Regions from separate parts of the Bradyrhizobium sp. USDA 3397 genome, predicted to be linked through region 2. Evidence: predicted binding sites of a transcription regulator. Region 2 holds the regulator's gene; each other region holds the start of a gene.

Region 1 (5,753 bases), 1.3 Mb from region 2:
CTTCGACCGGCTTGCTGTCGATGTTCTCGACAACCTCGGCGAACTGCTTGCCCAACGCTCCGGCGGTATGGATTGCAATGGCCAGAACGCCCGGCAGCGGCCCGAGACCAAAGGCCAGCACGAAGATCAGGGCAAACACGATCTCCGGCACGGTCCTGAAAAATTCCAGGACGCGCCGGGTGACGAAAACAGTCGTTCCTGATTTCACGAGATTGGCCGAGGCGAGGAAGCAAAGTGCGAAACCGCACAGCGCACCCGAGAGGGTGCCCATATATGCGATCAGCAACGTATCCCCGAGAAGCCGTGTCCAGCGCGGCAACCCCCACAGCCAGTCCGCCAAATCGCTCCATGCGGTCGCGAACGAAAATTTGGGTGCGATGCTGACGAAATAGGCCGGGAAGCGCCAGAAGTTCTCGACAAAATTTCCAAGACTGACCTCGCCCATCCAGCCCGCGGCAATAGCAACGGCGATCAGGACGGCGGCACCGAGCCATACGCGCCGGCGCTTGGCGGCAATTGCAGCCGCATAGCGATCGGCAAGCTCACGCAGCCTGGCTTCCGGGAATTCGGGAACTGCTGTTCGCATGGGATGTTCGGAAGAGCCGACGGCCAGATCGTGCGATCTGCCCGTCTTGTCCAACCCTTCGTTTCCCTCAGGATTTCTGCTTGCGAATGCTGTCGACAAACTTGGTCAGTTCGATCACGGCCTCATACGCCTTGTGGTCGACCTCGACGTAGGGCAATTGCTTCCCCTCGTAGATCTTGTCGAAAGCGGCCTTGTCCTTCACCGCAATTTCCAGCACGGCTTTCTTGATCGCCGCCTTGAGGTCGTCAGGCAGGCTGCCGAGATAGGCCATCGGCGAGTTCACAATCTGCTCGGACTTCATGATGATCTTGAAATCCGCGGCCTTCGCCATGCCCTTCCGTTCCATCCGGAGCAGGTTCGATTCCTTCTCATCGTTCCACCAGTTGAACGCCGCGTCGCAGGTGCCCTGCGAAAGCCCGATCACTGCGTTTTCGTGGCTCCCCGAGTAGACCACCTTGGCGAAGAACTTTTCCGGGTCGATGCCCATCTTGTTCATCGCGAAACGCGGCACGTTGTTGCCGGAAGTCGAATTGGGATCAACGAGGCAGAGGTTCTTGCCTTGCAGGTCCTTGATGTCCTTGTAGCTCGAATCGCTCTTGACATAGAGAACCGAGTAATAGCCCTTGGTGCCGTCGCCGTTCACCTCGATAGCGAACGGTTCGACCTTCGCGCCAACGATGTAGGCACGCGCGTAGGACGCCGGGCCGTACATCGCGATGTGAATGTTTCCTGCACGCTGACCTTCGATCACTGCGGCGTAGTCATTGGCAATCCGCAGCGTGACCTTGGTTCCAAGCTCGCGGGACAGGTACTCCGTCAGAGGCGTCCAGCGGTTAGTGGTGCCGGAGGCATTCTCGTCGGGAACTTTTGCGAAGATCAGCTCAGGATATTTTGCCTTCCAGTCCTGCGCCGCAGCGGCCGAAACTGAAAATGCCAGGGCCGCCGCAGCGGCAACGATCGTACGACGGTCTATCATGACGTCTCCCATTTCAAGGTTATGCAACTGTCGAGCTCCGGCTCTACGCTGGGCTCGATTTGAAGCGGCAATCAGGCCGCGGCAACCGTGCCGAAGGCAGGAACTGCCGTGCCGACCGATGCATCCCGGGGCGCAACATCCATGACTTCATTCGCCTCGAGATCGTACAGCTCGCGCGCGATATGGTCGGTCAAGGCCGCCGGCGCGCCGTCGAACACGACCCGCCCCGCGGCCATCCCGATCAGGCGGTCGCAATAGCTGCGGGCGAGATCGAGCGAATGCAGGTTGCAGAGCACCGTGATACCGAAATGCTTGTTGATGCGCAGAAGCGCATCCATCACGATCTTGGTGTTGCGGGGATCGAGCGAGGCGATCGGCTCGTCGGCAAGGATGATGTCGGGCTGCTGAACCAGCGCCCGCGCGATCGCCACGCGTTGCTGCTGACCGCCCGAGAGGTGGTCGGCGCGCTGGGCCGCGATGGCAGCCATGTCGAACTGCTCAAGCGCCGACATCGCGACGGCCTTGTCTTCTTCGGGCCAAAGCTGCAGCAGCGACCGCCATGTCGGCACCGTCGACAGCCGCCCCATCAGCACATTGGTGAGGACGTCGAGCCGGCCGACGAGGTTGAACTGCTGGAAGATCATCGCCGAGCGGGCGCGCCACTGCCGCAACTCCCTGCCGCGCAGCGAGGTGACGTCGACGCCGTCGAACAGGACGCGTCCTCCGCTCGGCGTCACCAGCCGGTTGATGGACCGCAGCAGTGTCGACTTGCCGGCGCCGGATCGCCCGATCACCCCGACGAAGCCGCCCGGGGAAACTTGAAACGAAGCATCGTCCACCGCGGCTTTCGCGCCGAAGCGACACGTCAGGCCTTCAACCACCAGCATACAGGAGCTCCAGAGTAGCTGGAGCCAACCGCTAACGCCGGCGCTTAACACTTGTGTGACAGCGCTGCTGCAGTGCGGCCATCCTACGCACATCATCCCCTGTCATCTGTTTGTCATGACATCGTCATCCGGGCGCTCGAAGAGAGACGCCCGCCCTCGCACTTCGGATGCAACATGGCCGCCAAAGCTCTTTCGGTTCAGCCGACCGTCGATCCCTCGGCCAAGCTGCATGAGACCAGGCTCGGCGCCTACACCGAAGTCGGCGCGCGCACGATCCTGCATGAAGTGGCGATGGGCGATTATTCCTATGTCGTGAACGATGCGCAGATCACCTACACCACCATCGGCAAATTCTGCTCGATCGCGGCGATGACCCGCATCAATCCCGGCAACCATCCAATGCATCGCGCCACTCAGGCGCATTTCACTTACCGATCCAGCGCCTATTTCGAGGGTGAGAGCGACGATCTCGAGTTCTTCGAGTGGCGCCGGCAGCATCACGTTCATATCGGCCATGACGTCTGGATCGGCCATGGCGCGATCGTGCTGCCGGGCCGCAACATCGGCACCGGCGCGGTGATCGCCGCCGGCGCCATCGTCACCAAGGACGTGCCGGCCTACAGCATCGTCGCCGGCAATCCGGCCCGCATCGTGCGGCGGCGGTTCTCGGAGGAGATCGCCGGACGGCTCGCAAGGCTTGCCTGGTGGGACTGGGATCACGACAAGTTGCGCGAGGCGCTGCCCAATTTCCGCAAGCTCGGGATTGAAGATTTCCTCTCGGCATACGAAGCAAAAGCGAGCTCACTCGCCAATTCTCCTGCCAGCAAACGAAGCGCGGTCGCGTGACAGACATATTCATCGAAGGCGGCCGGGCCCTGATCGGCGCCGAGCTCGCCGAAACATCTCTTCTCGTCTCCGGAACAGACATTGCAAAGGTCGACGCCTCTCGCGGCCGGGCGGGGCTGGCGCTGGATGCCCGTGACCTGCTGGTGCTGCCCGGCATCGTCGATCTGCATGGCGATGCCTTCGAGCGCCAGATGATGCCGCGCGCCGGCGTCGACTTTCCGATCGACGTTGCGCTCGCCGACAGCGACCGCCAGGCGATCAGCAACGGCATCACCACCGTGTTTCACGCCACGACCTGCTCGTGGGAGCCGGGCCTGCGCAGCGCCGACAATGCACGCGGCCTGATGGAGGCGATCGAGCGGCAGCGTCCGCAATTCGCCGCCGACACCCGCTTCCACCTGCGGCACGAGACCTACAATCTCGATGCCGAAGCCGAGATCGCACGGTGGCTGGCCGAGGGCCGCGTCGACCTGCTCGCATTCAACGACCACATGGACGGCACCGTCGCCGACATGGCCAAGCCGCGCAAACGCAACCGCATGGTGGAGCGCACCGGGCTGTCGAGTGAAGAATTCGACCGGCTGGTCAAGCGCGTGGTCTCGCGCGCCGACGAGGTGCCCGCCTCGGTGTCACGCCTGGCCGCCGCGGCCCGCACCGCCAAGGTGAGGATGCTCTCGCACGACGATTCGAGCCCGGCGATGCGCCGGGACTTTCGCGAGCTCGGCGCCTTGATCGCGGAATTTCCGATCAACGAGGAGACGGCGCAGGCTGCGGCCAGCCACGGCGATGCCATCGTCTACGGCGCGCCGAACGTCGTGCGCGGCGGCAGCCACACCGGCTGGACCAGGGCCTCCGACATGATCGCAAAGGGGCTCTGCTCGGTGCTGGCGTCGGACTATTACTATCCCGCGCAGCTGCTCGCCGCGTTCCGCCTGGCCGCCGATGGCGTGGTGCCGCTGGCTCAGGCCTGGGATCTAATCTCCGCCGGCCCGGCGCGGGCAACCGGCCTCACCGATCGCGGCCTGCTCGCGGAGGGACGCCGCGCCGACATTCTCCTCGTCGACGACAGCGTGGAGCTGCGGCCGCGGCTGATCGCGGTGATCTCAGGCGGCAGGCTCGTGCATCTCACCGACGCGACGCGGCTGCTCACCGCAATGGCGACGCCGCGCGAGGCTGTCGTCGCGGCGTAAATTGGTTATGCTGAGGCAATGACAGGTTTCCCCCGCTACGCGATCTATTATGCCGCAGGCCGCGACAGCGCCCTCTCCCGCTTCGGCGCCGAGCTGCTCGGCTATGACGCCTATACCGGAGACGAGCTGCCGTTTCCGCAACAAGCGCTGCAGGCCGCGCCGGACTGGCGCGAGGTCAGCGCCGATCCCCGCCAATACGGCTTTCACGCCACGCTGAAGGCGCCGATGGCGCTGGCGCCTGGCAAGACCGAAGCCGAGCTGCTGGCCGCCTGCTCGGCCTTCGCGGGCAGGACACGTCCGATCCCGGCGATCCGACCGGTGGTCGATGCCATCAGCGGCTTCATTGCCGTCATTCCGGCCGAGCCGGTCGAGGCTCTCCAACAGCTTGCCGCTGATTGCGTTCGCGCGTTCGACCTGTTTCGCGCCCCGCTGACGACGGAAGATCGCGCCCGTCGCAAGCCGGAGAGGCTCAGCGAGCGGCAGCGGGATTATCTCGACCGCTGGGGCTATCCTTACGTGATGGAAGAATTCCGCTTCCACATGACCTTGACGGGTCGGCTGGATGCGGAACGGCGCGGGCCGATCCTTCAGATGCTGCGGACAAGGTTTGTGGCGCTGGGGATCGAGATGTTCGCGATCGATCGCATTGCGTTGTTCAGGCAGGATGATGCCAAGGCGCGGTTTCGCATCATCGGCGAGTGGGCTTTGGTGCGGTAGACCTCAGCGCGAGGCCGCAAGATTGAAAGCGAGCGCCACCGCGCCAACCAGAACGAGGCTGATCGCCCAGACTGCATCCAGATTGAACCAGCTTCGCGAGACGAACTTCAATCCCAGATGGCGGTAGACCAGCCACGCCAGACATCCGCCGGCACCGACCATGGCGGCAACGTGCACCAGGGACACCAGCACCGCCATCCCGAGACTTGCCGCAATCAGCGCGCCCGCCGCCTGATGGCCGGCATCGAGCTCGAAGGCCTGGCAGAGCCCGAGATAGATCGGCACGAGCATCAGGGCAGCGCCGTGAGCGATGGCGACGGCAAATGACCAGAGCACCAATTGCGTCGGCGGAATTCGTGCCAGCGCGCGCGGATGACGCCGGTCGATCAGCCGGTAGACGCCAAAGCCGATGACGAGAAGACTCGCACCGATCTGGATTGGACGCTGCCATTCGGCCAGTACGAGCAGGAAGGCGAACGGCAGCAGCACGAGAAGTGTTGCCAGGAGGTGCCCGGCCGCCAGAGCCCACAATGCGCGGAAGAGCGCGAGGG
Region 2 (5,753 bases):
TCCGGCCTGATCCTGCTCGGCCTCCTGCTGTTCGTGCTGACGTTCTTCGTGCTCGCGGCCGCCCGTTTGATGCTGCTGCGCCTCGAAACCAAGGCCGGGAAGTGAAGCCATGAACCCGATCTATTCACGCCGCCGCCGCTGGGACATCGTCATCCGCGGCCTCTGCATCGCCGCCGCCGCCTTCGGCGTCACCTGGCTCGCGCTGATCCTGGTCACGCTGCTCTACAACGGCCTGGCCGGGCTCAACCTCCAGGTCTTCACAGCTGACACGCCGCCGCCCGGATCGAACGAGGGCGGCCTGCGCAACGCCATCGTCGGCTCGCTGATCATGACCGTGATCGGCGTCGGCATCGGCGCGCCGCTCGGCCTGTTCGCCGGCACCTATCTCGCCGAGTACGGCCGCAACGACAAGCTGACCTCGGTGATCCGCTTCATCAACGACATTCTCTTGTCGGCACCCTCGATCATCATCGGCCTCTTCATCTATGGCGCGGTGGTGGTGCCGATGCGCGGCTTCTCGGCGATTGCGGGCGCGCTGGCGCTTGCCGTCATCGTGATCCCGGTCGTCGTGCGCACCACGGAGGACATGCTGCTGCTGGTGCCGAATCCGTTGCGCGAAGCTGCCAGCGCGCTCGGCCTGCCGCGCTCGCTGGTGATCAGGCGAATCGCGTACCGTGCGGCGCGCGCCGGCCTCATCACCGGCGTGCTGCTCGCCACCGCCCGGGTCGCCGGCGAGACCGCGCCGCTGTTGTTCACGGCGCTGTCGAACCAGTTCTTCAGCCTCGGCCTGGACAAGACGATGGCGAACCTGCCTGTCACCATCAACAACTTCGTGCAGAGCCCCTACGAATATTGGAAGCAACTCGCCTGGAGCGGCGCGCTGCTGATCACCCTGACCGTGCTTGCCCTTAACATTGGCGCGCGCATCCTTGGCGCCGAGAGGACTGCAAAATGAGTGAAATGTCTGTTTCCGTCAGCGCACCGACCGTTCATCCCGGTTCGCAGCCGTTGCCCGAGGCGCCCGCCAAGGTCACCGCGCGCAACCTCAACTTCTACTACGGTGATCACCACGCGCTGAAGAACATCAACCTGGCGCTCGGCACCAACCGCGTCACGGCGTTCATCGGCCCGTCCGGCTGCGGCAAGTCCACCCTGCTGCGCATCTTCAACCGGATGTACGACCTCTATCCGGGCCAGCGCGCAGACGGTCAGCTGTTGCTCGACCATACCAACATCCTCGACCCCAAGCTCGACCTCAACCTGCTCCGTGCCCGGGTCGGCATGGTGTTCCAGAAGCCGACGCCGTTCCCGATGACGATCTACGAGAACATCGCCTTCGGCATTCGTCTCTACGAGAAGATCTCCAAGTCCGAGATGGACGGCCGCGTCGAGAAGGCGCTGCGCGGCGGCGCGCTGTGGAACGAGGTCAAGGACAAGCTCAATGCCTCCGGCCTGTCGCTCTCCGGCGGCCAGCAGCAGCGCCTCTGCATCGCCCGCACCGTCGCGGTGCGGCCCGAGGTGATCTTGTTCGACGAGCCTTGCTCGGCGCTCGACCCGATCTCGACCGCCAAGGTCGAAGAGCTGATCCAGGAATTGTCCGAGAACTACACGATCGCGATCGTGACCCACAACATGCAGCAGGCGGCGCGCGTCTCCGACAAGACCGCCTTCATGTATCTCGGCGAGTTGATCGAGTTCGATGACACCAGCAAGATCTTCACGTCGCCGAGCGATCGGCGCACGCAGGATTACATCACCGGCCGGTTCGGCTGAGGAGACGGAACATGGGTTCTGAACATACCGTAAAGGCCTTCGACAGCGATCTTCAGGAGCTCACCCGCCTGGTCGCCGAGATGGGCGGCATCGCCGAACGCATGATCGTCGATTCCGTCGACGCGCTGATCCGCCGCGACGTCGCGCTCGGCCAGCGCGTCGTCACGACCGACGCCGAGCTCGACGCGCTGCAGAAGCGCATCGAGGAGCGCGCCGTTCTCACCATCGCCCGCCGCCAGCCGATGGCCGTCGACCTGCGCGAGATCGTCGGCGCCATGCGCGTTGCGACCGATCTCGAGCGCATCGGCGATCTCGCCAAGAACATGGGCAAGCGCGTCGCGGCGCTGGAGACGGATTTCCATCCGCTCAAGCTGTTCCGCGGCCTGGAGCACATGACCGACCTCGTGCAGCAGCAGGTCAAGTCGGTGCTGGACGCCTATGCCGCGCACGACCTGCCGGCGGCGATGGCAGTGTGGAAGGGCGACGAGGAAGTCGACGCCATCTGCACCTCGCTGTTCCGCGAGCTCCTCACCTACATGATGGAGGATCCGCGCAACATCTCGTTCTGCATCCACCTGATGTTCTGTGCCAAGAACATCGAGCGGATCGGCGATCACGCCACCAACATCGCCGAGACCGTGTTCTACATGATCGAGGGCCAGGCGATCACCGACAAGCGGCCGAAGGGCGACATGACGACCTTCGCCACGACGGTGCCGAACACCTGACGACTTAAGGAGCGACGACAACATGGGCGCACGCATTATGGTGGTTGAGGACGAGGAAGCTCTCACCGAGCTTCTTCGCTACAACCTCGAAGGCGACGGCTATGACGTCGAGACGGTGATGCGCGGCGATGACGCCGACACCCGCCTCAAGGAGCACATTCCCGATCTGATCGTGCTCGACTGGATGCTGCCGGGCCTGTCGGGCATCGAGCTGTGCCGGCGGCTTCGGACCCGCCCCGAGACCAAGCAGCTGCCGATCATCATGCTCACCGCGCGCGGCGAGGAGAGCGAGCGGGTGCGCGGGCTTGCGACCGGCGCGGATGATTACATCGTCAAGCCGTTCTCGGTGCCGGAGCTGCTTGCGCGCGTGAAGGGTCTGCTCAGGCGTGCGAGTCCCGAGCGCCTCGCCACCGTGCTCGCCTATGGCGATATCGAGCTCGACCGCGACAAGCGCCGCGTGGCGCGCTCAGGCCGGCCGATCGATCTCGGCCCGACCGAATATCGCCTGCTGGAGTTCTTCCTGGAGCATCCCGGCCGCGTGTTCTCGCGCGAGCAGCTGCTCGACAGCGTCTGGGGCCGCGACATTTACATCGACGAGCGCACCGTCGACGTCCATATCGGCCGCCTGCGCAAGCTGCTCAATCTCGGCCGCGAGCAGGACCCGATCCGCACCGTCCGCGGCGCCGGCTACGCGCTGGACGATCGCTTTGCGAAGGCTGAGCAGACATAAAGCGCCAGCGACAGCTGGTTTGGCGAACTGCGGCGCCGATCTCGACCGTCATCCCGGGGCGCGCGCAGCGCGAGCCCGGGATCTCAGCGCGAGCGCTCGCGCTCGCCGCGATCAACGATAGTACGTGGTCTGGCGAAGACTCGCAGTAACCATCTCGCGCAATCACCGCGCCCTGTGGTTATGGATCCCCGCTCCCCGTGCGCAATCGCGCACTAGGCGGGGATGACACCGAATAATTGGAGCCGTCATCGTGTGACGGCTGCTGTCCTGGCAATCAATGAAATCGCGAGCTCACCGCGTGCCCGGCTTCGGTGCTGCGCGACGGCGGTCCGCTGCGGGCTGATAGGCCACGCGCGAATGCTGGGCGCAGTAGGGCAGGCCTGAGAGCGCCTTGCCGCCGCAGAAGAAGAAATCCGGGCTCGATGGATCGCCGACCGGCCAGTGGCAGGTCGCCTCGTTCAATTCCAGCAGCGACAGCCGCTGGCTCATCGGCACCACGTTGTCGTAGGTAACCGGCTCGGCTTCCAACTCGACCTCGAAGGCCTGCGCCAGCGCGGTGTTGCCGCGCGCGACGGGGCGGGTCACCCGCATCATGTGCTGCGCGGGCCGTGCCTTGCGCGGCCGCGGCGCTGCCGATGAAGGGCTCTTGGCGCGGCCGGACAGGCCGAGCCGGTGCACCTTGCCGATCACGGCATTGCGGGTCACATTGCCGAGCTCCGCCGCGATCTGGCTGGCCGAAAGTCCGGCCTCCCAGAGCTTCTTCAGCTGCTCGACGCGATCATCGGACCAGGTCAAAACCGTCATTGCACCCTTTCCCTCGCTGCGCGCCTGCCATCCTGGGGCCTTCGCAGCGAATGCTTTAGCCTTGAAAAACCCGTGCCGTCAGAATCCCTTAAGGCTCGCCGGGCGCGCTCAAGACGCCCGAACGTTTACGCCGGTACATGAGGACTTCTGGGATCAGAACTGCTGCACGAGATGTCGTATCTGACAGTCCAAACGCTACAATATGGCGTGACTCCCGCGCAAGAGTCCGCCGACTCGCTTCCACATGTTCCGTGGTGAAAAACCCGCAAAATCGGCACCGCAAGACTACGGAATCAGCGTTTCGCGAGGCTTTCCGGGCGGCATTGACACCCGTCTTGCCAGGCATAAGATAGTGCCACGTGCCGCCCTTAAAAGGCGGCACGTTTCGTTTTCCGGGGCCGGTCGATGGTGCGTCGCGCAATGCATGCCCTCACACCGTCCGCAACATTCAAGTGACGTCATGACTAACAGCGCAGCGCCGCATTTGCTCCCCGTTTTCGCCAGGGCCGACCTCGGTTTCGAGCGCGGCGAAGGCTGCTGGCTGATCGCGACCAACGGCGATCGCTATCTCGATTTCACCTCGGGCGTCGCGGTGAATGCGCTCGGCCATGTCCATCCCGCGCTGGTCAAGGCGTTGCAGGAGCAGGCGACCAAGCTCTGGCACATGTCGAACCTGTTCCAGAGCCCTGACGGCGAGAAGCTCGCAAGCCGCCTCTGCAATGAGAGCTTTGCGGACTTCGTGTTCTTCTGCAATTCCGGCGCCGAGGCGCTGGAAGGCGTGATCAAGCTGGTGCGTCACCATCACTTCTCCAAGGGGCATCCGGAGCGTTACCGCATGATCACCTTCGAGGGTGCCTTCCATGGCCGCACGCTGGCGACGCTCGCCGCCACCGGCTCTGCGAAATATCTCGAGGGCTTCGGCCCGCCGATGGATGGCTTCGACCAGGTGCCGCATGGTGATCTGGAGGCTGTGAAGAAAGCGATCGGTCCGCACACCGCCGGCATTCTCATCGAGCCGATCCAGGGCGAGGGTGGCGTTCGTTCTGCACCTCACGCCTTCCTGAGGGCGCTGCGCGAGCTCTGCAACGAGCGCGGCCTGTTGCTCGCCTTCGACGAGGTGCAGACCGGCATGGGCCGCACGGGCGAGCTCTTTGCCTACAAGCGCACCGGCGTCACACCGGACGTGATGTCGCTCGCCAAGGCGCTCGGCGGCGGCTTTCCGATCGGCGCGGTGCTGGCGACCGCGGATGCGGCCGCCGGCATGGGGCCCGGCTCGCACGGCTCGACCTTCGGCGGCAATCCGATCGCGATCTCGGCTGCCAACGCCGTGCTCGACGTCATGCTCAAGCCCGGCTTCTTCGACCACGTGCAGAAGATGTCGCTGCTGCTCAAGCAGAAGCTCGCCTCCGTGATCGATCGTCACCCTGATGTCGTCAGCGAGGTTCGCGGCGAGGGCCTGCTGATCGGCATCAAGGCCGTGGTGCCTTCGGGCGATCTCGTCGCGGCGCTGCGCGCCGAAAAGCTGCTCACCGTCGGGGCCGGCGACAATGTCGTGCGCTTCCTGCCGCCCCTGATCGTCACCGAAGCGGAGATCGAGGACAGCGTCGGGCGGTTAGAGCGGGCCTGCGCTGCGATCTCCTCCAGCCAGACCAAGCGGGCGGCAAGCTGATGAGCACGACGCCCAACAAAGCTCCCAAGCACTTCCTGGACATCAACGA
Region 3 (5,753 bases), 5.1 Mb from region 2:
ATCGGACTGAAGCTCGTCACCTGACGAGCTGGACCACCCACCAGGTCAGGGCGGCCACAATGGCCGAGGCCGGGATCGTGATCACCCAGGCATAGACGATGGAGCTTGCGACGTTCCAGCGCACGGCCGAGACGCGGCGGGCGGCACCGACGCCGACGATAGCGCCGGTGATGGTGTGGGTGGTCGAGACGGGAACCCCGAGATAGGTCGCCATGAACAGGGTCACCGCGCCTCCCGTCTCGGCGCAAAAGCCTTGCATGGGGGTCAATTTCGTGATGCGCAGGCCCATGGTGCGGACGATGCGCCAGCCGCCCATCAGCGTGCCCAACGCCATCGCCGCCTGGCAGGACAGCACCACCCAGAACGGCACCGAGAAGTCGCTGCCGAGATAGCCCTGCGAATAGAGCAGCACGGCGATGATGCCCATGGTCTTCTGCGCGTCGTTGCCGCCATGGCCGAGCGAATAGAGCGACGCGGAGACGAATTGCAGGATGCGGAAGGCGCGGTCGACCGCGAACGGCGTCGAGCGTACCGAGGCCCAGGACACGATCGCAACCAGCGCCATTGCGAGCAGGAAGCCAACCAGCGGCGACAGCACGATCGCCAGCGCGGTCTTGGACAGGCCGCTCCATACCGCGGCCGAAATACCGGCCTTGGCCAAGCCGCCGCCCACGAGCCCGCCGATCAGCGCGTGCGACGACGACGATGGAATGCCGAGCGCCCAGGTCACGAGGTTCCAGACGATGGCGCCGACGAGGGCTGCGAAGATCACCTGGGCGTCGACGACCGCGGGATCGATGATGCCGGTGCCGATGGTCTGGGCGACGTGCAGCCCGAACACCAGGAAGGCGATGAAATTGAAGAACGCGGCCCAGAACACCGCGAATTGCGGCCGCAGCACGCGGGTCGAGACGATGGTCGCGATCGAATTGGCGGCGTCGTGCAGGCCGTTCAGGAAATCGAACAGCAGCGCGACGGCGATCAAGCCGACCAGGACGGGAAGACCCAACGCGGCATCCACGGCGAGGCCCTACACCTGCTCGATGACGATGCTGTTGATCTCGTTCGCAACGTCATCGAAACGGTCGGCCACCTTCTCGAGATGGTCGTAGATCTCGGCCCCGACGATGAAATCCATCGCATTGCCGTCGCGGTGCTTGAGGAACAGCTCCTTCAGGCCGATGTCGTGGAGATCGTCGACCCGGCCCTCGAGATTGCCGAGCTCCTCGGTGATCGCGGTCAGCATGGCGACGTTCTTGCCGATCTCCTGCATCAGCGGCAGCGCACGGCCGACCAGATTGGCGCATTCGATCAAGAGTCCGCCGATCTCGCGCATCGGCGGCTCGAAGCTGCGCACCTCGAACAGCATCACGGCCTTGGCCGTCTGCTGCATCTGGTCGATGGCATCGTCCAGCGACGTGATCAGGTTCTTGATGTCGCCGCGGTCGAACGGGGTGATGAAGGTGCGGCGTACCGCCGTCAGCACCTCGCGGGTGATGTTGTCGGCGTCGTTCTCGAACTGGTTGACGCGCTGGCAATAGACCGGCGTCTCCTCGCCCCCCTTAAGCATGCCCTGCAACGCGACTGCGCCCTGAATCACGGTCTGGGCATGCCGATCGAACAGGTCGAAGAACCGCTCTTCCCTGGGCAGGAACGCACGAAACCATCGCATCATGGGAATAGGCTACCGGTTGGAAAATGGTCAGGCCCGCGAGGGCTGTCATAAAACTGTCATAGACCATTTTCGATCCGCGCGCGTGTCGCCTCACGCCCGCGGAGCCGGGTCATCCACCGCTTTCATGCATCAATGAAATTGATGCAATATCAACTACTTAAAGCGAACGCCGGAGGTAATGCGCGATTTCGCCGACGACGCCGCGGCGGAAGGTGAGCACGCAGACCACGAAGATCACGCCCTGGATCACCGTCACCCACTGGCCGAAGCCCGCCAGATATTGCTGCATGGCGATGATGACGAAGGCGCCGACCACGGGACCGAAAACGGTGCCGAGCCCCCCGACCAGCGTCATCAGCACGACCTCGCCCGACATCGTCCAGTGCACGTCGGTGAGCGAAGCGTTCTGGGCCACGAACACCTTCAGCGCACCGGCAAAGCCGGCGAGCGTCCCCGACAGCACGAAGGCCAGGAACTTGTATTGGTCGGTACGGTAGCCGAGCGAGATCGCGCGCTGCTCGTTCTCGCGGATCGACTTCAGCACCTCGCCGAACGGCGAGTTGATGATGCGGAAGATCAGGAGGAAGCCGGCGAGGAAGCCGACCAGCACGACATAATACAGCACCGTCGGCTTGGACAGATCGAGCAGGCCGAACATGCGTCCCTGCGGGATGCCCTGGATGCCGTCCTCACCATGGGTGAACGGGGCCTGGAGATAGATGAAGTACAGGAGCTGCGACAGGGCCAGCGTGATCATCGAGAAATAGATGCCCTGGCGACGGATCGAGATGTAGCCGGTGACGATCGACAGCACGAACGCCGCGGCGACGCCGACGAGAATGCCGAGCTCGGGCGGCAGTGCCCAGACCTTCAGCGCATGCGCGCTGCAATAGCCGGCCGTGCCCAAGAACATCGCGTGGCCAAACGACAGCAAGCCGCCATAGCCGACCAGCAGATTGAAGGCGCAGGCGAGCAGCGCAAAGCACAGCGCCTGCATTACGAAGAAGGGGTAGACGCCCGTGAACGGCACCGCTGCGAGCAGCAGCGCCATCACAGCGAATACAATCATCTCGTCGCGCATCGCACGCGGGGTCACAGGAAGCGTGTCGTCCGTCAGGGTTGTCATCTCAGGCCGCCCTTCCCGTCAATCCCGTCGGCTTCACCAGCAGCACCAGCACCATCAGCACGAACACGACGGTGTTGGACGCCTCGGGATAGAAATACTTGGTCAGGCCCTCGATCACGCCGAGCGCGAAGCCGGTGATGATGGAGCCCATGATCGAGCCCATGCCGCCGATCACCACCACCGCGAACACGACGATGATGAGGTCGGCGCCCATCAGCGGCCGCACCTGGTTGATCGGCGCCGAGAGCACGCCGGCGAGCGCGGCAAGGCCGACGCCGAGACCGTAAGTGAGCGTGATCATGCGCGGCACGTTGATACCGAAGGCACGCACCAGCGTCGGATTTTCGGTGGCGGCGCGCAGGTAGGCGCCGAGCTGCGTCTTCTCGATCAAAAACCAGGTCGCAAGGCACACCGCCAGCGAGAACACGACGACCCAGCCGCGGTAGATCGGCAGGAACATGAAGCCGAGATTCATGCCGCCCCTGAGCTGGTCGGGAATGGCGTAAGGCAGGCCCGAGGAGCCGAAATAGTTCTGGAACACGCCCTGCACGATCAGCGCGATGCCGAAGGTCAGGAGCAGGCCGTAGAGATGATCGAGCCCGGTCAGCCATTGCAGCATGGTCCGCTCCAGGATCATGCCGAAGATGCCGACGATGATCGGCGCCAGCAGCAGCGCCCACCAATAGTTGATGCCGCCGAGGTTCAGCAGGAAATAGGCGACGAAAGCGCCCATCATGTAGAGCGCGCCATGGGCGAAATTGATGATGTTGAGCATGCCGAAGATGACGGCAAGCCCGAGACTGAGCAGCGCGTAGAACGAGCCGTTGATCAGTCCCACCAGTAGCTGAGCGTAGAGAGCCTGCATCGATCCCGCACCCGGTCCCTTCTATTCCTCAACAACAGGCCGGCACCGCTGCGCGCCGGCCTGTAGCGTTCACGTTACTTCTTCACCAGCGGACAGGCGCTTTCCGACAGCGGCCGGAAGGCCAGGTCGCCGGGGGTCGTGCCGATCAGCTTGTAATAGTCCCAGGGGCCCTTGGATTCCTCGGGCTTCTTGACCTCGAACAGATAGGCCGGATGCAGCTTGCGACCGTCCGCACGGATCGTTCCCTTGCCGAACAACGCATCGTCGGTCGGCATCTCCTTCATCTTGGCGACCACCTTGGCCCCGTCATGCGGATTGCCGCCCATCGCCTCCAGCGCCTTGAAATAGTGCAGCAGGCCCGAATAGACGCCGGCCTGCACCATCGAAGGCATCGCCTTGTTCTTCATGCGCTCGGAAAAGCGTTTGGAGAAGGCGCGCGTGCCGTCGTTCATGTCCCAATAGAAGGTCTCGGTGAAGTTCAAGCCCTGCGCCACCTTCAGACCAAGCGAGTGCACGTCGGTGATGAAGAGCAGCAGGCCCGCAAGCTTCTGGCCGCCCGAGACGATGCCGAACTCGGACGCCTGCTTGATGGTGTTGGTGGTGTCGCCGCCGGCATTCGCCATGCCGATGATCTTGGCTTTGGAGGCCTGCGCCTGAAGCAGGAACGACGAGAAGTCAGCGGTATTCAGGGGATGCTTGACGTTGCCGATCACCTTGCCGCCCGACTTCACCACGACCGCGGCGGTGTCGCGCTCGAGGGCATGGCCAAAGGCGTAGTCTGCGGTGAGAAAATACCAAGTGTCGCCGCCCGCCTTCACCAGCGCCTGCCCGGTACTGTTGGCCAGCATATAGGTATCATAGACCCAGTGGACCGTATTCGGCGAGCATTGCGCGTTGGTGAGATCCGACGTCGCCGCACCTGTGTTGATCAGGATGGAATTCTTCTCTTTGACGATATTGTTCACCGCCAGCGCAACGCCGGAGTTCAGGACATCCATGAAGATGTCGACCTTCTCGACGTCGATCCATTGCCGAGCAATCGTGGAGCCGATGTCGGGCTTGTTCTGATGGTCGGCGGAGATCAGGTCGAGCTTCCAGCCCTTGGCAGCGAGCCCGGAATCCTCGATCGCCATCTGTGCGGCGACGGTCGAGCCGGCGCCACCGAGATCGGCATAAAGTCCTGAATTGTCGGTCAGCACGCCGATCTTGATGTTCTTGTCCTGCGCGACCGCGCCGCCTGCCGCGCCGAGCGCCAGGGCCGTCCCGAGCAACATTGCCGAAATGCTGTGCTTCATAATCCGACCTCCCAATATTCCTTTGATAGTTACTCTCGATCGTTCGGCCTGCTCGGCTACACGCCGAGATAGGTGTGGAGCTTGTCCATGTTGGCGGCAAGCTCCGAATTGGAAAACCCGTCAATGATCTTGCCGTGCTCGACCACGTAGTAGCGGTCGGCGACGGTGGAGGCGAAGCGGAAGTTCTGCTCGACCAGGAGGATGGTGAAGCCCTCCTTCTTGAGCCGCGCAATGGTATGGCCGATCTGCTGGATGATGACGGGTGCAAGACCCTCGGTCGGCTCGTCCAGCATCAGGAAGCTCGCGCCAGTGCGCAGGATGCGCGCGATCGCCAGCATCTGCTGCTCGCCGCCCGACAGCTTGGTGCCCTGGCTGTTCAGCCGCTCCTTCAGGTTCGGGAACAGCTCGAAGATCTGGTCGAGCGGCAAACCGCCTTCGCGGACCACCGGCGGCAGCATCAAATTCTCGCGCACGTCGAGGCTGGAGAATATGCCCCGCTCTTCCGGACAGAAGGCGACGCCCATGCGCGCGATCTTGTCGGAGGTCGCGCGGATGATCTCCTGGTTGTTGAACTTCACCGAGCCGGTGCGCTTGCCGATGATGCCCATGATCGACTTCAGCGTCGTCGTCTTGCCGGCGCCGTTGCGCCCGAGCAGGGTGACGACCTCGCCCGCGTTCACGTCGAAGTTGATCCCGTGCAGGATGTGAGACTCGCCGTACCAGGCTTCCAGGTTGCGGACTTGCAGGATGTTCCCGCCCGTCGCAGCCCTGGCCGGAGCCTCGGCGATCGCA
Region 4 (5,753 bases), 800 kb from region 2:
GGAGCCGATGGGCGACCTCGATCAGGAGCTTGTCGCCGAGCGCATGGCCGAAGACGTCGTTGACCTCCTTAAGGCCGTCGAGGTCGACGCAGAGCACGGCGAATTCCTCGCGGGTGCCCTCGCAAGCCTCGATCATCTGGGTCAGAGCCTGCAGGAAGGCGGCGCGATTCGGCAGATCGGTGAGGCCGTCGTGATAGGCCATGTGCGCCATGCGCGACTCGGTCTGCCGGCGGTCGGTGACGTCCTCGTGGGTCTTGATCAGATATTGCGGCTCGCCGGCGTCATTGAGCACGGTGGCGCGGCGGGTGAGGAACAGCCGCAGGCCGTTCTTGGTGGAGATCGGATGCTCCTCGGTGATCATCCCGCGCTTCCTGATCGCGGCCTCGTCGCGCGCGACGATCAGCTTGGCTTCCTTGGCGTTGAAGATGTCGGACGCGGTCAGGCCGGTGGCTTCCTCGCGCCTGCGGTTGAGGATCGTCTCCGCGCTGCGGTTGGCGAGCAGATAGCGGCCATCCTTGACCTGCTCCACGATCAACGCGACCGGGATGTTGTCGACCACGAGCTCGAGGAACTTCTTGGTGCTCTCCAGCTCCTGCGACAGCGAGCGGCGGTCGGTGATGTCCTCGAATAGGATGAGCAGAAATTCGGGCTTGTTGCTCTCGTTGCGGACCACGATCCGGATCGAGGCGACCATGCGCCGCGCGCCGGCACGATCCACCTCGAACTCATTGCGGTGCTGGCCATCCGGTGAATTGAGCGCCGCCTGGTCAGCGGCCTCGATGCTGGCCGCCGAGGCCGACGCAAACAGCTCCCGTGCATTCCTGCCGACGGCGAAGTCCCGCGACAATCCCCAGAACTTCTCATAGGCGCTGTTGGCGAAAATGTAGCAGCCGTCCTCGATGTTCTTGGCCGCCACGCAGGCCGGCACATGATCGAGCACCGATTCCAGGAACTGCTTGGTGGAGGCGAGCTGCCGCGACAGGTTGCGCTGCTCGGTGACGTCGAGGTGGGTCGCCACCGAGCCGCCGTTCGGCAACACGAAATACTTCACCAGGATGGCCCGTCCGTCCGGCAGTTCCGTGGTCAGGCCATTGGCGCTCGATGCCTTCTCGTAAAATTCGTCATCGGTGACGCCGAGCACTCCGCGCTCGCGGCGCAGCCTCAGGATGTCGCAACCGGTCATGTTGGGCCGGAGGTCGGATCGCGTCAGGCCATAGATCTCGAGATAGCGGTCATTGCAGAAGATGACGCGGCGCTGCGCATCCGTCATCACCACGCCCTGGTTGAGGTTGTTCATGGCGGAGGAGATGAAGGCGTTGCGACGCAGCTGCAAACGGCTGGACCGGCGCAGCGAGGAATGGATCCACAGCCCGATCGCGGCGAGGAACGAGCAGACCACGATGCCCGCGATGAGGGCTTCCCAGATCACGCCGGGATCAAGCCTGGTGAGATCGCCCGGAACGGCAAGTCTGTCCGATGCCGCAAAGGCGCGCGCAGGCGCGCCCGTAACGGCCAGGCATAGGAGGGCGTGCACAGCAATCGAAAGCGTGCTGCCCACGTGCCAGTTCTTCTCAGCCATCAGCCACCCGCGATTTCAACGTCGGATTGTCTGGCCTCGCGGGTTTGGATCGGGTAAACGCCTGTGGGCACAACAGAATAATGTGACATAAAATGCGGCAATTGCCCTGACATGATAAACGACTTCTTAACGGAAGCCCCGCTTGCGCCGCCGCATCCGGACCGTGCGCCACCGGTGCTTCCAACTGGTTTCCTGCACAACCATGGATAGGGTCGATTGCGTCGTCATCGGAGCCGGCGTGGTCGGGCTCGCGGTGGCCCGGAAGCTCGCCCAGGCCGGGCGCGAGGTGATCGTGCTCGAGGAAGCCGAGGCGATCGGCACCGTCACCTCCTCGCGCAACAGCGAGGTGATCCATGCCGGCATCTACTACCGGGCCGGGAGCTGGATGGCGCGCATGTGCGTGGCAGGCAAGCACGCGCTGTACCGCTACTGCGCCGAGCGCGGCATCCCGCACAAGAATTGCGGCAAGCTGATCGTCGCGACCAGCCCGAAGGAGACCGAGAAGCTCCAATCGATCAAGGCGCACGCCGAGGCCAACGGCGTGCTCGACATGCAGCTGCTCTCGGGCGAGGCCGCACGCGCGCTGGAGCCGGCGCTCGCCTGCGACGCCGCGCTGCTGTCACCGTCGACGGGCATCATCGACAGCCACGCCTACATGCTCTCGCTGCGCGGCGAAGCCGAGGACGCCGGCGCAGCTTTCGCGTTTCACACCCCGCTGATCCGTGCCAAGGCGGCGGCCGGCCTCATCGAGATCGATGCCGGCGGCGAGGCACCGATGACGCTGCAATGCAGCCTCCTCGTCAACGCCGCGGGGCTGTCGGCGACGCATGTGGCGCGCTGCATCGACGGCATGCCGCTGGACCGGATTCCGCCGGCCTATCTCGCCAAGGGAAACTACTTCAGCTGCAACGCCAGGGCGCCGTTCTCGCGCCTGATCTATCCGGTGCCAGAGCCCGGCGGCCTGGGCGTGCACCTGACGCTGGACATGGCAGGACAGGCGCGCTTCGGGCCTGACGTCGAATGGATCGAGACGATCGACTACGAGGTCGATCCGTCACGCGCCGAGCGCTTCTATCCCGCGATCCGCAAATACTGGCCGACGCTGCCTGACGGCGCGCTGATGCCGAGCTATTCGGGCATCCGCCCGAAGATCGTGCCTCCGGCCGTGGCCACGCAGGATTTCTTGATGCAGGGCCCGCGCGATCACGGCGTTGCAGGCCTGATCAATCTGTTCGGCATCGAATCGCCGGGACTGACGTCCTCGCTCGCGATCGCCGATCACGTCGCCGAACTCGCAGACATCGAGAGCGTTTCGAGAAGCGGATAAGTGTGCGCGTCGAGAACCACGGGTCCAAGCAAGAGTGAGCGCCGCACAACCGCGTGCACGGTACACACCTTGCAGCAGGGATGAGCACGAATGCTCTCATCCCTGCGTGAAGGACGTGATCAACTCTACACTGTCACGGGGGTTACTAGTGGAGCGTGTCGCCAGATTGCTTCAGACGCTCGATCTGGTCCTTGACCATCAACTTCCGGCGCTTCAACTCAACAATTTGCAGGTCGTCTGTTGAAAGGTGCACGAGAGCTTCGTGCAATTCGTTTTCGAGAAGTTTGTGCTTCCGTTCCAATTCAACGAGATGTGCCTGAATTGTCATTCGAAACCTCCTCGGTAGGGTTGAACCTTTAGGATTCGATCCGGACAACCAAGTCTACATCACCGATTCGTCCTGTCGATGGGTATCCGTCGTTGCAGCGTCATTTTTGAAAGTTCATATGTAACGAAGCGTGACTATGGGAACCACGCCGGAAAAATCCATGATATCAATGCGCCGGCGCACCGTCGCAGCCCCTTGCAGAAATATGTTGCGGGAGATCGGCGAGGAGGGATCGCAGATCGCTTGCGATCACGCGGCGCAAGGACGATAATTTCCACAGGGCATCCACAGCCCAGATCTCACGCCTATCGGTTTTCGGCCACCGCAGACATGACCAATGAAGATGAGCGTGAGCTCGAAGCCGAGCTCACCCGGTTGCAGCAGGAACACCGAGATCTTGATGCGGCGATCGATGCGTTGCATCAATCGCCCGCCCCCGACCTGTTGCGGTTACAGCGCCTGAAGAAGCGCAAGCTGTTGTTGCGCGACCGTATCGCGTTCATCGAAGACCAGATCACCCCCGACATCATCGCCTGACCGTGAGCCGGTCTTGCGCGGCGCCCCGCCGCTTCCGAATCCGCTTGACTCAATAAGAACAAAATAGGAACATTCGCGGGCGCCCCAACACCTCAGAGAACGCTCAAGGACAACACACGAGGACAACGCAGATGTCGGCAACCGCCCTTTTCGACAACAGCCATTACGAACAGGCCTGCGATCAGGCGATCGCGATGTGCGACGGCAATCTGCGCAGCACCATCAAGGCGCTGATCATGGCCAACGAATATCTGGAAGCCGAGCTGGAGGAATTGCAGGCGGCGATTTCCGCCGGCTGCATTCCGGAGATCTCGCGCAGCAAGATGCGGAGCAAGAGCAGCGCCGCATAATCTTCAACCTTGGAGCAACGCCATGTCGGATGTGACCTATTACGTTGCAATGCCCTTCTTGATTGATGACGACGGATCACCCGTCGCAGGCGCTGCAGAGGAGTGCCAGTCCTCGACGGCGGCGCTGCGACGCGCCGAGATGCTGGCGCGCGGCGCCGGCCATATCGGCGCAATCGCGTTCAGCCGCAGCGGCGATCCCATGACGGGCGAATTTGGCGACGCGACGCTGCTGCGCAAGTTCGGCAACGTGCCGGACGATCTTGCCTCCCTGTAGACTAGCGCTCGCTGCCGACCAGCTTGATCCGCGGCTCGTGCCGGCGGCTCGCCTTGCGCACATACATGGCGGCATCCGCCTCCTCCAGGGCGCGGCCTGCAGCGGATTGCGGACCGAGCAGCGCGACGCCGGCCGAGGCGCCCGCGGTCACGTGCTGGCCGCGAAAAACGAATGACAATTCGTCGATCGCCTGCTCCAGGGCCGCGGCCTTCGCCTTGGCATCGGTCTCGCTGAGATTCCAGAGCAGCAGCGCGAACTCGTCGCCCCCGAGCCGGCCGACCACGTCCGAGGCGCGGACCTGTCGCATCAACGTGGCGACGATCGCCTTGAGCACCTCATCGCCGGCGGCATGACCGAAGGAATCGTTGATCGGCTTCAACCTATCGACGTCGAGCACGATCAGCGCCCCGCTGGCGCGGTAGCGCTTCATATAGGCGATGGCGCGCGCGAGCTCGCGCTCGAAACCGCGCCGGTTGGGAATCCCGAGCAGGAAATCGGTATCGGCGGCCGCCTCGAGCTCCGAGATCCGCAGCAGGGCCGCCTTGAGCTTGCTCCTGAGGCCGCGGATGATCGCCTTGCCGTCATCAGCAGCCGGCGCTCTGCGCAAGGCCGGTTTGGCCGCGCGGCTCGAAACGGCTTTGGGTCGGGCGGCGCTGATGTTCCGGCCCTTTCTGACCTTCGCAGGGCTCGCCCTTTTCGGTTTCTTCATGGGCATCCTGCTCAATGAAGGCTTGCGGGGATTCACCAAGACAGGATAGTGGATTCCCTTCTCCTTGCCACCGCCTTGCGAGCCGCCGGCCGGAATCATTAATCTGGCCTATCTCTCTGTTTTTCTGGGCACAATTGACGTCATGACCGCGCCGATCGCCATCATCATGGGAAGCCAGTCGGACTGGGATACGATGCGGCACGCCGCCGACACGCTTGACGCGCTCGGCATTGCTGCCGACAGCCGCATCGTCTCGGCCCACCGCACGCCCGACCGGCTGTTCACATTCGCCAAGGGCGCCAAGGCCGCGGGTTACAAGGTCATCATCGCCGGCGCCGGTGGCGCGGCCCATCTGCCCGGCATGGCGGCGGCGCTGACGGAACTCCCGGTGTTTGGCGTTCCCGTCGAATCCAAGACGCTCAAGGGCGTCGATTCGCTCTATTCAATCGTCCAGATGCCCGCGGGCATTCCGGTCGGCACCCTCGCCATCGGCAAGGCCGGCGCGATCAATGCTGCGCTGCTGGCAGCCGCCGTGCTGGCATTGTCCGACCCGGCCCTGTCGGATCGCCTCGCCGCCTGGCGCAAGGCCCAGACCGAGGCGGTCGCCGAGCGGCCGGAGGACAAGGCGTGATGGGCACCAGGCACGTGA

The links. Region 2 encodes PhoB, which activates phosphate uptake and scavenging genes when phosphate is short. Its sites were predicted from a motif close to TGTCATNNANCTGTCAT; they were not measured.
Region 1: a site for PhoB is predicted at 2,550-2,566, ahead of phnC (phosphonate ABC transporter ATP-binding protein). Genes of this name have one in related genera too.
Region 3: a site for PhoB is predicted at 1,719-1,735, ahead of ACVWYQ_RS02000 (DUF47 domain-containing protein). Genes of this name have one in related genera too.
Region 4: a site for PhoB is predicted at 3,322-3,338, ahead of ACVWYQ_RS29335 (YdcH family protein). Genes of this name have one in related genera too.

The regions. Positions count from the first base shown of each region.
Region 1 covers NZ_JBSSDS010000001.1:4,242,896-4,248,648, forward strand. The annotation lists gene phnE (phosphonate ABC transporter, permease protein PhnE) at 1-586, opposite strand, end outside; gene phnD (phosphonate ABC transporter substrate-binding protein) at 654-1,562, opposite strand; gene phnC (phosphonate ABC transporter ATP-binding protein) at 1,634-2,449, opposite strand; gene ACVWYQ_RS19595 (LbetaH domain-containing protein) at 2,624-3,295, shown strand; gene ACVWYQ_RS19600 (alpha-D-ribose 1-methylphosphonate 5-triphosphate diphosphatase) at 3,292-4,485, shown strand; gene ACVWYQ_RS19605 (DUF1045 domain-containing protein) at 4,504-5,202, shown strand; gene ACVWYQ_RS19610 (hypothetical protein) at 5,206-5,753, opposite strand, start outside.
Region 2 covers NZ_JBSSDS010000001.1:5,531,483-5,537,235, forward strand. The annotation lists gene pstC (phosphate ABC transporter permease subunit PstC) at 1-105, shown strand, start outside; gene pstA (phosphate ABC transporter permease PstA) at 110-955, shown strand; gene pstB (phosphate ABC transporter ATP-binding protein PstB) at 952-1,773, shown strand; gene phoU (phosphate signaling complex protein PhoU) at 1,785-2,501, shown strand; gene phoB (phosphate regulon transcriptional regulator PhoB) at 2,524-3,231, shown strand; gene ACVWYQ_RS25515 (GcrA family cell cycle regulator) at 3,523-4,035, opposite strand; gene ACVWYQ_RS25520 (acetylornithine transaminase) at 4,496-5,704, shown strand; gene argF (ornithine carbamoyltransferase) at 5,704-5,753, shown strand, end outside.
Region 3 covers NZ_JBSSDS010000001.1:430,386-436,138, reverse strand. The annotation lists gene sugE (quaternary ammonium compound efflux SMR transporter SugE) at 1-24, shown strand, start outside; gene ACVWYQ_RS02005 (inorganic phosphate transporter) at 17-1,021, opposite strand; gene ACVWYQ_RS02000 (DUF47 domain-containing protein) at 1,031-1,675, opposite strand; gene ACVWYQ_RS01995 (branched-chain amino acid ABC transporter permease) at 1,833-2,801, opposite strand; gene ACVWYQ_RS01990 (branched-chain amino acid ABC transporter permease) at 2,803-3,666, opposite strand; gene ACVWYQ_RS01985 (ABC transporter substrate-binding protein) at 3,741-4,961, opposite strand; gene ACVWYQ_RS01980 (ABC transporter ATP-binding protein) at 5,018-5,753, opposite strand, start outside.
Region 4 covers NZ_JBSSDS010000001.1:6,335,008-6,340,760, reverse strand. The annotation lists gene ACVWYQ_RS29345 (EAL domain-containing protein) at 1-1,579, opposite strand, end outside; gene ACVWYQ_RS29340 (NAD(P)/FAD-dependent oxidoreductase) at 1,782-2,906, shown strand; gene ACVWYQ_RS29335 (YdcH family protein) at 3,052-3,234, opposite strand; gene ACVWYQ_RS29330 (YdcH family protein) at 3,565-3,771, shown strand; gene ACVWYQ_RS29325 (hypothetical protein) at 3,903-4,121, shown strand; gene ACVWYQ_RS29320 (hypothetical protein) at 4,144-4,395, shown strand; gene ACVWYQ_RS29315 (GGDEF domain-containing protein) at 4,397-5,104, opposite strand; gene purE (5-(carboxyamino)imidazole ribonucleotide mutase) at 5,247-5,735, shown strand; gene ACVWYQ_RS29305 (5-(carboxyamino)imidazole ribonucleotide synthase) at 5,735-5,753, shown strand, end outside.